Regions from separate parts of the Leptolyngbya sp. FACHB-541 genome, predicted to be linked through region 3. Evidence: predicted binding sites of a transcription regulator. Region 3 holds the regulator's gene; each other region holds the start of a gene.

Region 1 (4,247 bases), on a different contig from region 3:
GGGCGGACGACATATTGTTTGAGCCAAAGGTTGACCATGAGAATGGCGATCGCAAACACACCCGCAACCGTTCCCATAATCAGCACAAACGACTGTCGGGCACTTTTGAATACTTGACTGGCGGGAACAGACATCACCTGTGCGCCGATGGGCACGTTCAGTTCCCAGTTAAATCCATTGGTTGTGCCGTAGCGTTCAATCATGCTCTTAGGCGCAGCTTCAACCGTGCTGTGGCAGCGCAAACAAGTGGCATCCGTAACAACTATCGGTCGAGCCGTGTAGAAAAGATCGCCACTCGGAGTAGAACGGAATCCGCTCACTTCTTTAAGGTTACTGGAATGTTGAAAACGCTCTACAATTTCTGTTTCAAAACTATCTGCTTTATCTCTTAAATTGGTTGGATTGAGTGTCGCTTCTTTATAAAAGAATTCATTATAAAAAGGATTGGCTCGAAACTTTTCAAATACTTCGCGAGCTGAGTAGGAAGGCACACTTTCAGGTAAGAATTCAGTGTCCAGGCGATCGGCTAATTCTGGATTAACCTGGGTGTTAGTATAGTTGCGGACGGAGTTCATAGTCTCCATCAACATGAGTGTTTTAGAAGTCACCTCACGCTGAGCATTGTAGTTCAAAATGCTGGATAATGCAGCTCCGCTGGCGACAATTCCTCCAAAAAATATTAAGAGTAATAAGACCGTAAACTTCTTGCCTAATTTGAAGTTTTTCAGGAACGATTCGATTGGTTTTAGCATAAGAAATTCGACGTTATCAGGAATTGGTCGTCGATAACCAGCCCAATGATCCTTACGTCTTGATCGAAAGAAGTTCCGGAGAAATGATTCGCTTTCAGAATTGATTAATTATCCGCTTCTAGACCCTGGCTTCGGGTAGCCAGACCACAAAAGCTGTTCCTCCCTGGCTGGGAGATGAAGTAGGGCGATGCGAAGCCGTTTCCCCTTTGGGGTAATTGTCTCCTCCTGCTTGCCCAAACAGCCGTTCTACCGGACTAAAAACCTGAATTTCACCCTGCATTCGCTTGACTAAATCACGGGCGATCGCCAGCCCCAAACCACTGCCAGGAATGTCAGTCTCTGCCTGCACCCCGCGATAGTGTCGCTCAAAGATATGCGCCTGGTCTGCGAGGGGAATGCCGCTCCCCGTGTCGGCGACAATCACAGATTGCCTGCCCTGACGCGAGGTGGCCCAAACGTAAACCTTGCCCCCTGAAGGGGTATATTTCAGCGCATTGTCGATCAGGTTATTCAACACCTCCCGCAGGGCTTTTGGGTCAGTTTGCACGGGGGGTAGGTTGGGCGGAATGACAGAACGTAACTCTAGCTGGCGGTCTTGGGCGATCGCCTCTGCCGCATCCAACAGCGGTTCCAAAACCTCACTCAGCAAATGCGGCTCTAGAGTTAGCGTAGTTCCAGTCAAGAAATTTGTTCCGGGCAGCAAAGGAACGAGCTTAGGGTCAGTCACGATATCATCCGCTGCTTGAGAATCATCGATTTGAGCTTGCCAGCTTGCCGGTGGTGCAGAGTCTACAGGCGGCAGCAGGTTTGCCTCACCCATATCAATGGCAGAATCAAATTGCTGCAACAACTCCTGGAGGCGATCGCTCTCGCGCACAATGCTAGTTGCCACACTGCGGTTTGCATCATTTGAGGCTAATCGACGCAGCAGCAGTTTGCCGAAGGTTCGGAGCGCTGTCAACGGATTACGGAACTGGTGCAGCAAATCATCAAACACATCATGCTGCTGGGCTTGCAAGAGGCGCTGCTGGCGCAAGTCCTGGTCGAGCCACTGCGATCGCTGGTCGAGTACACAGGCGATCGCCAAAGTTCGAGCGACCTTTTCAATTTGAGCTTGCTCACTCACTGTCCAATCTGCCTCAGGTCGGGCAGTCACCAGCAAACCCATCACGACCCCTTCATGGATCAGCGGCAAAACAATCTGCTGCGGGTAAGACAGTTTTTCGGATGGACTCCCCCCAGAAGTGTGACGATGAGAATGAGCATCTTGCTCAAATCTGCCCGTATCGGACGAGTTAATTTGCTTTAGAGTAGCTGAAGCTTCGGGCAATAGCAGCCGCAAGCTTGGACTGGTTCCAATCCGGGCTGACCAGAACGCAGACATTTGCTCTTCTCGCCAAGTTTCTGCCTCTGGGTAGGTCACAATAGGAATCAGCTGAGCGTTTGCATTACCATCGGTTAACTCTTCTGTCAGATAAACTGCACTGAATGATGCGCCTAATCCCTGTGTCAGCAGCGCAATCTGGGCGCGGCACAAAGCAACAAATTCAGAGCTGGCAGGCATCAACATGCAGTCACACAGGTAGTCACAGGGCAATCATAGAGCAATCACACAACAGCCACACAGAAAAGCCACGCAGCACCCGGATAACCCAGCACCTTGACAGCGTACAGTGGAAACAGGGGCGATGCGAAGCAGTTCCCCCTGGGGGTAATCGCTCTTATCACTCAATACAAAAATTATAAATTCCCCTTCTCAATTCCCACCCGATCCCGCCAATCTTAGCTCAGATCAACAGCGGGGATCATTACAGTACAAGGCTATAAGCATAACGCGAGAAACTTTTGTGGACATCTTAAGACTTTGTATCGAAAATTTAAGGGGAGTTGAAATCTTAAACTCAAGCCGATATACTTTCGACGGTTTTCGTATTTTGTAACTACGATTACACCTGTCAGTTAAGAGAGGAGGTAAGGGGGTTGGCAAGGAGACGCAAGCGTAAGAGTCGTCGTCGTCAAGAGGGGCGCAGAATCCTAGAGCTGGTGCCTCAGTACAGTATCGAAAGCGGCGAAGAGAAACCCGTCACGGCAGCTCGAAAGTTTATTCAAGCTGAAGGCATTTTGCCCCCAGCTTTGCTGCTCGTGAAGCGAAACGAACACACCACAGATCGGTACTTTTGGGCAGAGAAAGGGCTGTTTGGCGCTCAGTATGTTGAAGAAAATCATTTTCTGTTCCCTAGCTTAAGGGTGCCAGAAGATGACGAAGCTGAAATGCTACCGTTAGCTGCTGCTAGTCGCTAGTTTGCTTAGGCGCAATTGTTCCTGATGAGGTTGGTCTACCCTACACAAGCTTCTGTGAAACGCTGACCAAAATTCTCTAAGGGCGATCGCGAAAAGTGTAACGGTTCAGTGTTCAAGCTTCAGCACAGTCATAGCAAAAGACAGTCGCGGCAAAAGAACTCATCTTTTGCTGGCTGACTTAATTTCTTCAAGATTGTGAATTCAATAAACCCGGATTTCCTGAGTGAAAGCATCGCAAAGTTGTGTCTCCACTCAAGTTCTCCGGGTTTTATAGATTCACTTCCCCTACATATCGCTGTAGCCATATGCAAAAAAGCGGGATCAATTGATCCCGCTTTTTCTTAGCTTCGATAATTTAGAGTCAACTCAGAGATGCTTAAGCAACATTCACCTTCACAACTTTGTTCTTTTCCGCCTCAACTTTAGGCAAATTCAACGTCAGAATACCGTCTTTGTATTCGGCTTCTACTTTGTCGTTTTGCACTCTAGCAGGCAAGGGAACAACGCGACGGAACTTGCCGTAACGGAACTCAGAACGAGTCACACCTTTCTCTTCAATGCGAGTTTCAGATCTGCGTTCGCCGCTAATAGAAACTGCTTCGGCAGTCACTTGAACATTCAAATCTTTTGCTTCTAGACCTGGAATTTCAACTTTTAGGTGAACTGCCTCAGGTGTTTCCTGAATTTCTGCGGCAGGAATGAATGAAACTCTTCCAGTCTCTCCATTTGCGGCAGGAGCAAGGGTGTCAAACAAGTGATTCATTTCCCGCTGCAAGCCTTCAATTTCTCTGAATGGTGCCCAATGAACCAGTGCCATAGTTGTTGTCTCCAATCTCAATTTCTTGTAGAAGTTCAAGAGTTTTTATCTCTTGGCTTCATCTGTTATTACTTTATCTAAAGCAATCAATAGAATGAGTTCGGTTTCTATGCCCAAGCAAAATCGCAATTTCCACACCTTCAAAAGCCTTGGTTCGGTTCTCACGCCTAAAAAATTCTATTAACCGTAATGCACACTGTTTGATTTGAGCGTACTCAGAATCATTTGATTGGCTTAAGCCCCTTATTCCGTATTCCTTGACATAGAAATGGTGTAAGTTTCCAACGTAATGTTGTGTAAACGATTTGCGGATTAACTAATGAAGTAGTAGACAATATTCCTACATATATTTGTTGGCGTTGAGTGCTCGGCTATGC
Region 2 (4,247 bases), on a different contig from region 3:
TTTCGCCAGTACACTCGGATAAGGATATAAGGTCTGTACTGTTTTACGGTTCAACGGTTTGGGCTGCTCCACCTCCTCGGCGAGTTGGCTCTGCGGCTGCAATCATTGTTCCGTCAGGGTTGATGGCTATACCTGTAGCGGCTCCAATTTCGGCAACAGGTTCCAGCACATGTCCTAACTCGGCCAGGGCTAACCCCAACTCACTAGTTTCAAAGCCACTATCTACTTGAGTTACGCCTCCGTTGCGTTGAGAGATACGAGGAGCGGCGATCGCCTCATCAAGCGGTAGATCAAAGTCAAATACATTAAAGGCAATTCCTAGAACTGTTGTGATGATGGTTGAACCACCCGGAGAGCCAAAAGCTATCACTTGTCCATCTGGAGCAAAGGCGATCGTTGGAGACATACTGCTGCGTGGACGCTTTCCCGGTTCTGGGGTGTTGGGATGAGGACTTTCGGGGTCAAAGTCAGTTAACTCATTGTTGAGAAGAAATCCATATCCTGGGACAACAATGCCAGAGCCACCCGTAGACTCAATCGTGAGTGTGTAGGAAACGACATTGCCAAAGCGATCGGCAACGGTTAGGTGAGTGGTGGAAAGCCCCTCATGATCGCCAATTTGAGCAATAGGAGTGGCGGCAGTCATGCTGGGACTAGGATCAGTTTGATAGGGTAATGGATTGCCTGCTGTGGTGCGGGCTTCGCTCCCTTCAGGTGGGGCAGTATTTCTGATTAGCAATCGCCTCTCCGCTGTGTACTCTTCACTCAACAAACCTGCAAGAGGGACATCAACATACTCTGGATCGCCCAGAAAAGAAGAGCGATCGGCATATGCCAACCTCTCAGATTCAATAATGGCGTGTAAAGCTTGAGCGCGATCGAGTGTAGCTAAGTCAAACCCTTCCGCTAAATTAAGCGTTTGAAGTCCAGTAATGCCGCCACTGCTGGGCAGTCCCATACCGTAAATTGTGTAACCGCGATAGTCGGTCGCCACAGGTGGACGAACCTGTAAATGATACTCATCCAAATCATCTAAAGTCATTCCTCCCGGCAGTGCGGCAAAGGGTGTAATTTCCTGTGCGGGAGGGTTTTGCACCGTTTCTACAATTGCTTGTGCGATCTCACCTCGGTAGAACGCATTCACGCCTTGTTCAGCCAGCAGTCGATAGGTTTTTGCCAAATCTGGATTGCGAAAGGTTGAACCCACTTCGGGCAGCCCATTCGCTAGGTAAAGCGATCGGGTAGGAATGTAGGCACCAAATCGCTCTTGATTCTGCTCAAGCTGAGTGACAAAGGTTGTATCTACCTCGAAACCGTTTTCTGCAATGGCGATCGCAGGTTCTAAAGCTTCTGCCAATGAGATCGTGCCATAGCGACTTAAAGCCTCTGCCCAAGTTAGAGGGGTGCCCGGTACACCAACAGCAAGTCCGGTGCTGATGCGATCGGGGGAAAACGGTAACAGTTCTCCTGGATTGTTGGGATCGTTAAACATATCCACACTGGCAGAAGCGGGAGCCTGTTCGCGTCCATCCAATGTGATCACTCGATCGGCATCCTTCAGGTAAATCACCATAAAGTCGCCACCCCCAATTCCTGCCGAAAAGGGTTCGACTACACCCAGTGCCGCCGCTGCCGCAACCGCTGCATCAATTGCATTACCGCCTGACTGTAGCACTTCAATTCCAACCTCGGTTGCTCTTGCATCGACTGAGGCAACCGCCCCACCCCTTCCTCTAGCAACTGCTGCTGCTCCTTCCTGGGCACGAGGTGGTGCGCCTGTTAGCAATACAATTCCTAAAAAAATGGCGATCGCCAAAACGGCAATAACTCGTCGTCGTCTCATCTCTCACCCCCTTTTGAATACGGAGTATGGTAAACGAGTTGAGCCAATAGGGAAACCTAAGTCAGTTCAAACTCTCTTATTACTAAACTCGATTTCACCAACAGGAGAAAAGTATTAGAAAACCTATCCAAAGATAGTTGTGTTTGCAACTCATTTTTAGGCTCTGTGAAGGCGCAACGGTGGTGGATTTAGGGTGAGTAATCGCTGTATCAGCCCATTACCAATACTGCTTAGGCTACATTCAAACTGTTTCTGTATCATCCATTACAGTCAGCAGTTTCCACTACCCTCTATTGAATAGGTATAAATTGAAGAAGCGTTTGCGCTCAGGCGAGTGGCGTTGCATGAAAGCAAACACCTGGCAGCATTGAAAGGGACTATTGATTGTGATTGACCAGTATAACCCCGGAGACTTTTACGATGAGCTATTTGCGGCAAAGGGGCAACCCCGAGCCGAAGCCACGCTGCTGATTGAGCGAATTCAGTCCTTGACTCTACAAGAACTTCAGCGACGGCAGCAGGCTGCCCAGAATGCTTTGTTTAAGCTAGGGGTAACGTTTAATGTCTATGGCGACAATCAAGGAACTGAGCGAATTTTTCCGTTTGATATTGTGCCACGCATTGTTTCAGCTCAGGAATGGAGCTGGCTGGAGCAAGGGTTAAAACAGCGAATTCAAGCTCTAAATCTTTTTTTAGCAGACATCTACGGAGAGCAGAAGATTCTCAAAGATGGAGTAATTCCTGCTGAGCTAATTTATTCAGCGTCGGGATTTCTCAAACCCTGCATGGAGTTGAAGCCACCTCAGGGGATCTGGTGTCACATTACCGGGACGGATCTGGTACGCGATCGCAGCGGTCAATGGTATGTCCTAGAAGATAACCTGCGCTGTCCTTCTGGCGTTTCCTATGTGCTAGAAAACCGGCGCGTGATGAAAAACACCTTTCCCCTGGTGTTTAACTCGATGGCAATTCAGCCAGTTGATGATTACGCCAGTCAGCTCCTTGAAACGCTGTTAAACCTGGCTTCTTCGGGTTTGCCTGATCCTACAGTAGTGGTACTAACGCCTGGAATCTACAACTCTGCTTACTTTGAACACTCCTTCCTGGCACAGCAAATGGGTATTGAGTTGGTCGAAGGGCGAGATCTGGTGGTGGCAGATGGCTATCTGCAAATGCGAACGACTAGAGGACTGCAACGAGTTGATGTGATTTACCGTCGCATAGATGATAACTTTATTGATCCAAAGGCATTTCGAGCAGATTCGTTATTGGGTGTTCCTGGGCTGACCGAGGTGTATAAGCAAGGACGGGTAGCGATCGCCAATGCCTTAGGAACAGGCGTAGCAGACGATAAAGTAATTTACGCCTATGTGCCTCAAATTATTCGCTACTACCTGGACGAAGACCAGATGTTGCCTAACGTTCCCACTTATCTTTGCTGGGAAGCCGACCAACAGTCACATGTATTAGCCAATTTGGATAAGCTAGTAGTCAAAGCTGCTAATGAATCAGGTGGCTATGGAATGCTGGTCGGGCCCCACGCTACTGTTGAGCAGCGTGAAGAGTTTGCTGAACGGATCAAAGCCAGCCCCCGCAACTACATCGCGCAACCAACCTTATCTCTATCGCGAATGCCCACTTTCTTAGACGATCATTTTGATGGTCGCCACGTTGATTTACGTCCTTACATCCTCTATGGCAAAGACATTTACGTGACTCCGGGTGGGCTGACTCGCGTGGCGTTGAGGAAAGGTTCACTGGTGGTCAACTCATCTCAGGGGGGTGGCAGCAAAGATACCTGGGTGGTGCAATAGTTAAAACCTAGAATTTGCTCACCTATCCCTCTCAACCCTTACTCATTTTTTATGTCTTATGTTAAGTCGCGTTGCAGATTCAATTTACTGGCTCAATCGCTATGTAGAACGGGCAGAAAATGTAGCTCGGTTTGTTGATGTTAACTTTAACCTGCTGCTAGATTCTCCCGTCGGTGTAGCTCAACAGTGGAAGCCGCTGGTGGTTACAACCGGTGACTTATCTTTGTTTATGGAGCGCTATGGTGAGTTCACTCCGGAAAATGTAATTCACTTTCTCACCTTTGACCATCAATATTCCAACTCCATCTTGTCCTGCTTGCGATCGGCGCGAGAGAATGCCCGCTCGGTGCGAGAAATCATTTCCTCGGAAATGTGGGAACAGGTCAACGCCTTCTATCTGATGGTGAAAGAAGCATCTCAAATGCAGCAGCTATCAGAACTGTTTGGCTTCTTTTCTGAGGTGAAAATGGCCAGTCATCTGTTTGCAGGCGTAATGGATGCCACCATGACTCACAACGAGGGTTGGCACTTTGGGCAAATCGGCAGACTGTTGGAACGGGCAGATAAAACAGCGCGAATTCTAGATGTGA
Region 3 (4,247 bases):
CCAAATTGCTGGTGAAAAAACTATTTCTATTATCTCTTCAAGATCTTAGGAAATTTCTGGCAGGAAATTTAAACCCTTGGTAGGGGCAGGTTTCGCCAAAGTGTTTGCATCGAAACAACAGAACTGTTGCTAAACCTGCCCCTACAGACATTTTGTTTGCTGGAAATTTCCTTACATCCCCATGATGGCGTAGCCCGAATCGACGTAGAGAACCTGCCCTGTAATGCCGCTAGAGAGGTCACTTGCAAGGAAAGCAGCCGTATTGCCGACTTCGGTTTGGGTGACAGTGCGGCGTAGGGGGGCAATTTCTTCAACGTGGTGAATCATGTCTAGAATTCCACCAACGGCTGAAGAAGCCAGGGTGCGGATTGGGCCAGCAGAGATGGCATTCACGCGAATGTTTTGGGGTCCGAGTTCTGCGGCGAGATAGCGGACATTCATTTCCAGAGCTGCTTTAGCGATTCCCATAACGTTGTAGTTAGGAATGACGCGAACACCGCCCAGATAGGTCAACGTGATGATGCTGCCGCCTTCGGTCATGAGGGGGCTAGCGGCGCGGCTAAGCTGCACCAGTGAGTAGGCGCTAACGTCCATCGCCAGGTTGAATCCATCGCGGCTGGTTTTGCTGAAGCCGCCGGTCAGGTCATCTTTGTTGGCAAAGGCGAGGCAGTGAATCAGAATGTCGAGCTTGCCCCATTTCTCCCCAACGGTTTTAAAGATCGACTCGATCTGCTCATCGTTTTGCACGTCGCAAGGCAAGAACAAGCTGGGTTGGAGCGGCTCTACCAGTTCTGCCACTTTCTTTTCGTACCGTCCCTTTTCGTCGGGCAGGAAGGTCACGCCCAAGTTGGCTCCAGCTTGATGAAGCTGTTGGGCGATTCCCCAGGCGATCGAGCGGTTGTTGGCGATGCCTGTGACGAGAGCGTTTTTGCCAGTCAAGTTCAGCATGAGAATCTGTGAAAAATCTTTATTTAGGCGCAACTAGGAGAATACTGGAAAACTAGGATCTAAGGATAGAGGATTCGTTTTGGTGTGGTCGTTTCACTTTAGGGCGATCGCCTTGTATCGTAGATAACATAAGCCTTTCGAGTCCCTTCATCAAAGCTCAAACCTGGCTTAATTTTGAACAAGTTCAGCGCTACCGACGCAAAGTTATGTGGATTTACTGAGGAACTTTCGATACAGGTTGGCAGATTTTGTATCGTCGTGTACAAAAAACAGTCTCGCAGTTAAGTTTTAGTGTTCTAAAGTCAGAGATCTCTCACAGGAAGCAGGGGATCTATGCATGACCTGATTCAGTCTATACGACAGTGGGTAGGGCGAGGGTATGGTAGTGACGCAAGATAGACCACCGCTAGCGAATGTATTTCGGCAGCTGAGTGGCGGGGCTTTTCCGCCTGTGGTGGAGTCGTTTGATCGAAGTAAGACTATTTTCTTTCCAGGTGATCCCGCTGAGCGCGTCTATTTTTTGCTCAAAGGAGCCGTGAAGCTGTCCAGAGTCTACGAGGCTGGAGAGGAAATTACGGTTGCTCTGCTGCGAGAAAACAGCGTGTTTGGCGTATTGTCTCTAATCACGGGACATCGCTCTGATCGGTTTTACCACGCCGTTGCTTTTACACCTGTTGATTTGCTCTCGGTTCCAATTGAGCAGGTTGAGAAGGCGCTGAAAGATAACCCTGAGCTGTCGATGCTGATGCTCCAGGGACTTTCATCTCGGATTCTGCAAACCGAGATGATGATCGAAACGCTGGCACACCGAGATATGGGTTCTCGGCTGGTGAGTTTCCTGCTGATTCTTTGCCGCGACTTTGGCATGCCCAGCCCGGATGGGATCACGATTGACCTGAAGTTGTCGCATCAGGCGATCGCCGAGGCAATTGGTTCTACCCGCGTGACAGTAACTCGTCTGCTAGGTGACCTGCGGCAAGATAAGATGATATCTATCCACAAAAAGAAAATTACCGTTCATAATCCTGTTGCCCTTAGCCAGCAATTTACTTAAGTCAACGCATCGACTCGTTCACCTCGTTCAGAATGCAGTAGGCTGTATCTGGACTGTTTCTAACCAGCGATGACCGCTCAGTTAGTCCTGATTGCAGCAATTTTAGTACTGGGGGGGGTGATCGCCACGGTGGGCGATCGCCTTGGGATGCGGGTGGGTAAAGCTCGGCTGACCCTGTTTAACCTGCGCCCCCGACAGACTGCAACGATTGTTACCGTTCTCACAGGTAGCGTTATTTCTGCTTCTACTTTTGCGCTCCTGTTTGCCTTAAGTGAGCAGCTTCGTCGCGGTATTTTCGACTATGAAGAAATTCAAGAGAACTTAACTACTGCCCGCCAAGACCTGGAAGAGGTGAGCGAGGAAAAGCAGCAAATTGAGACTCAACGAGATCAGGCGATTGAGCAACAAATGGCTGCCCGGAGGCGACTGCGACAGATTAACCGGGATTTGGAAGCGGCGGTCGCCCGTCAAGCCGGAACTGCTGCCCAACTTAACCAGGCTCAAAACCAACTCAACCAAACTCAGCGCCAACTGGGTCAGATCCGTTCTAGTTTTGAGCAGGCCCGTGCTCAACTGGGTCGGGTCACACAGCAGGCAAATAGCCTCCGGTCAGAAATTCGGGAGCTTCAGGTTGGGCGGCAGCAGTTAATTCGACAGCGGGAAGAAGAATTAGCGCTGCGGGATCAGGCGATCGCCGAACGAGAAGAACTGCTGCGTCAACTCGAAGCTCAAAGAACATTCCTCGTTCGAGAGGTGCAATCTCTTGAGCGAGAGTTTCAAGGCTTACGCCAGGGCAACGTTGCTCTCCTGCGGAATCAAGCTCTTGTGTCTCGTGCCTTTCGCATTGTTGATCCGGCTGTCGCGCCTCAGGTAATTTATCAACTATTGCTAGAGGCTAATCGAGTCGCAGTCCAAGAAATCTTACCTGATGCAGATAACTTAGATCAGCAAGTCATCGATATTACAAATGCTGAGGTTGAGCGTTTAGTCAGTCAAATTCGGGATGGACAGGAATACGTTGTGCGGATTCTTTCGGCAGGCAACTATGTCGTGGGAGAACCGTGTGTTGTAGCTGGAGAATCCTGCATTCAAGTGTTCGCGGCTGCCACCCCCAATCAGGTTGTATTTTTAGATGGAGAAATTGTAGCGTCCGTTTCTGTCAATCCATCCGCTGCCACGGACGAAGAACTGCTTGACCGAATTAGGCTATTGGCAGCGGCCTCCCAGTTTCGGGCCAGGCAGGCAGGCATATTGCTAGACATACCGCAAATTGCAGATGGTCGAACTCAAACTTTGATCAACTTTTTGCGCCAGGTAAAGCAATACAATCAGCCTGTTGAAATCCAGGCGATCGCCTCAGACATCACCTATACTGCGGGTCCAGTTAGGTTAGAGCTAGTTGCAGTTCGAGACGGCCAGGTTTTATTTGGGACAGAGCAATCCTCACCCTTATTCGTTCCACAACAACCCGATTCGCAGTCGCCTAGACCGGAACAGCCTGCCCCTAACCCAAGCAATTCAGACCGGAACAATTCAGATCGGAATAATTAGGAACAGTTCAATTGAATGAATTCTCGCAGGTTTTATTCTTCAAACCGCATGGTATCCCCGTTCTTTGACTCCAGTCAGCCAGCTATTTTGGGTTTTGATCCCGGTCGCCAAAAGTGTGGTGTAGCAGTCATGGGGCTAGACCGCAGCCTCTTCTATTGTGAGGTGATCCCCGCAGAGGAGGCGATCGCCACCATTCAGTCGTTACGCAAACAGTTTCCGATTTCGATGCTAGTGATGGGCGATCAAACCAGCTCTAAAGAGTGGAAGCAAAAGCTCAGTAGCAGTCTGTCAGAACCACTGCGAATCGTCATGGTAGATGAGCGATTTAGCACCCTGGAAGCTCGCGATCGCTACTGGCAGATGTATCCACCAAAAGGTTTGTCTCGCCTTCTACCACAAGGTATTCGTACCCTCCCCCGCCCAATCGACGACATTGTAGCGATTCTCTTAATCGAGCGTTATTTGGGCAGGTTGACGGCTTAGGCGGTTAAATCTCTGCCCGAATCGTAAACGAATAATCTCCACCTGGCTCAAGCTGGTAGTCACATTTTTCTAGGAAGCGACCTAGTGGTTCTTGAATCAGCGCTCTACCTAGAGAAGGCTCAACGGATAGCTCTCCTCGGTTAAAGCGCCACTGAAACTGCCACTGATAATCACTCGCTGTCACCTCACCTTCAATTCTGCCCTGTTGCCA

What was found. Region 3 encodes NtcA, which controls nitrogen genes in cyanobacteria. Its sites were predicted from a motif close to TTTGTANNNNNNNNTACAAA; they were not measured.
Region 1: a site for NtcA is predicted at 2,686-2,705, ahead of H6G00_RS26815 (DUF3155 domain-containing protein). Genes of this name have one in related genera too.
Region 2: a site for NtcA is predicted at 2,095-2,114, ahead of H6G00_RS11605 (circularly permuted type 2 ATP-grasp protein). Genes of this name have one in related genera too.

Annotation. Positions count from the first base shown of each region.
Region 1 covers NZ_JACJPC010000119.1:156,019-160,265, forward strand. The annotation lists gene H6G00_RS26805 (DUF3365 domain-containing protein) at 1-752, opposite strand, end outside; gene H6G00_RS26810 (GAF domain-containing sensor histidine kinase) at 871-2,316, opposite strand; gene H6G00_RS26815 (DUF3155 domain-containing protein) at 2,733-3,053, shown strand; gene H6G00_RS26820 (Hsp20/alpha crystallin family protein) at 3,430-3,870, opposite strand; gene H6G00_RS26825 (TetR/AcrR family transcriptional regulator) at 4,244-4,247, shown strand, end outside.
Region 2 covers NZ_JACJPC010000052.1:15,565-19,811, forward strand. The annotation lists gene ggt (gamma-glutamyltransferase) at 44-1,843, opposite strand; gene H6G00_RS11605 (circularly permuted type 2 ATP-grasp protein) at 2,227-3,657, shown strand; gene H6G00_RS11610 (alpha-E domain-containing protein) at 3,716-4,247, shown strand, end outside.
Region 3 covers NZ_JACJPC010000041.1:43,765-48,011, reverse strand. The annotation lists gene fabI (enoyl-ACP reductase FabI) at 172-948, opposite strand; gene ntcA (global nitrogen regulator NtcA) at 1,328-2,002, shown strand; gene H6G00_RS06790 (DUF3084 domain-containing protein) at 2,072-3,553, shown strand; gene H6G00_RS06785 (pre-16S rRNA-processing nuclease YqgF) at 3,602-4,036, shown strand; gene H6G00_RS06780 (DUF3146 family protein) at 4,041-4,247, opposite strand, start outside.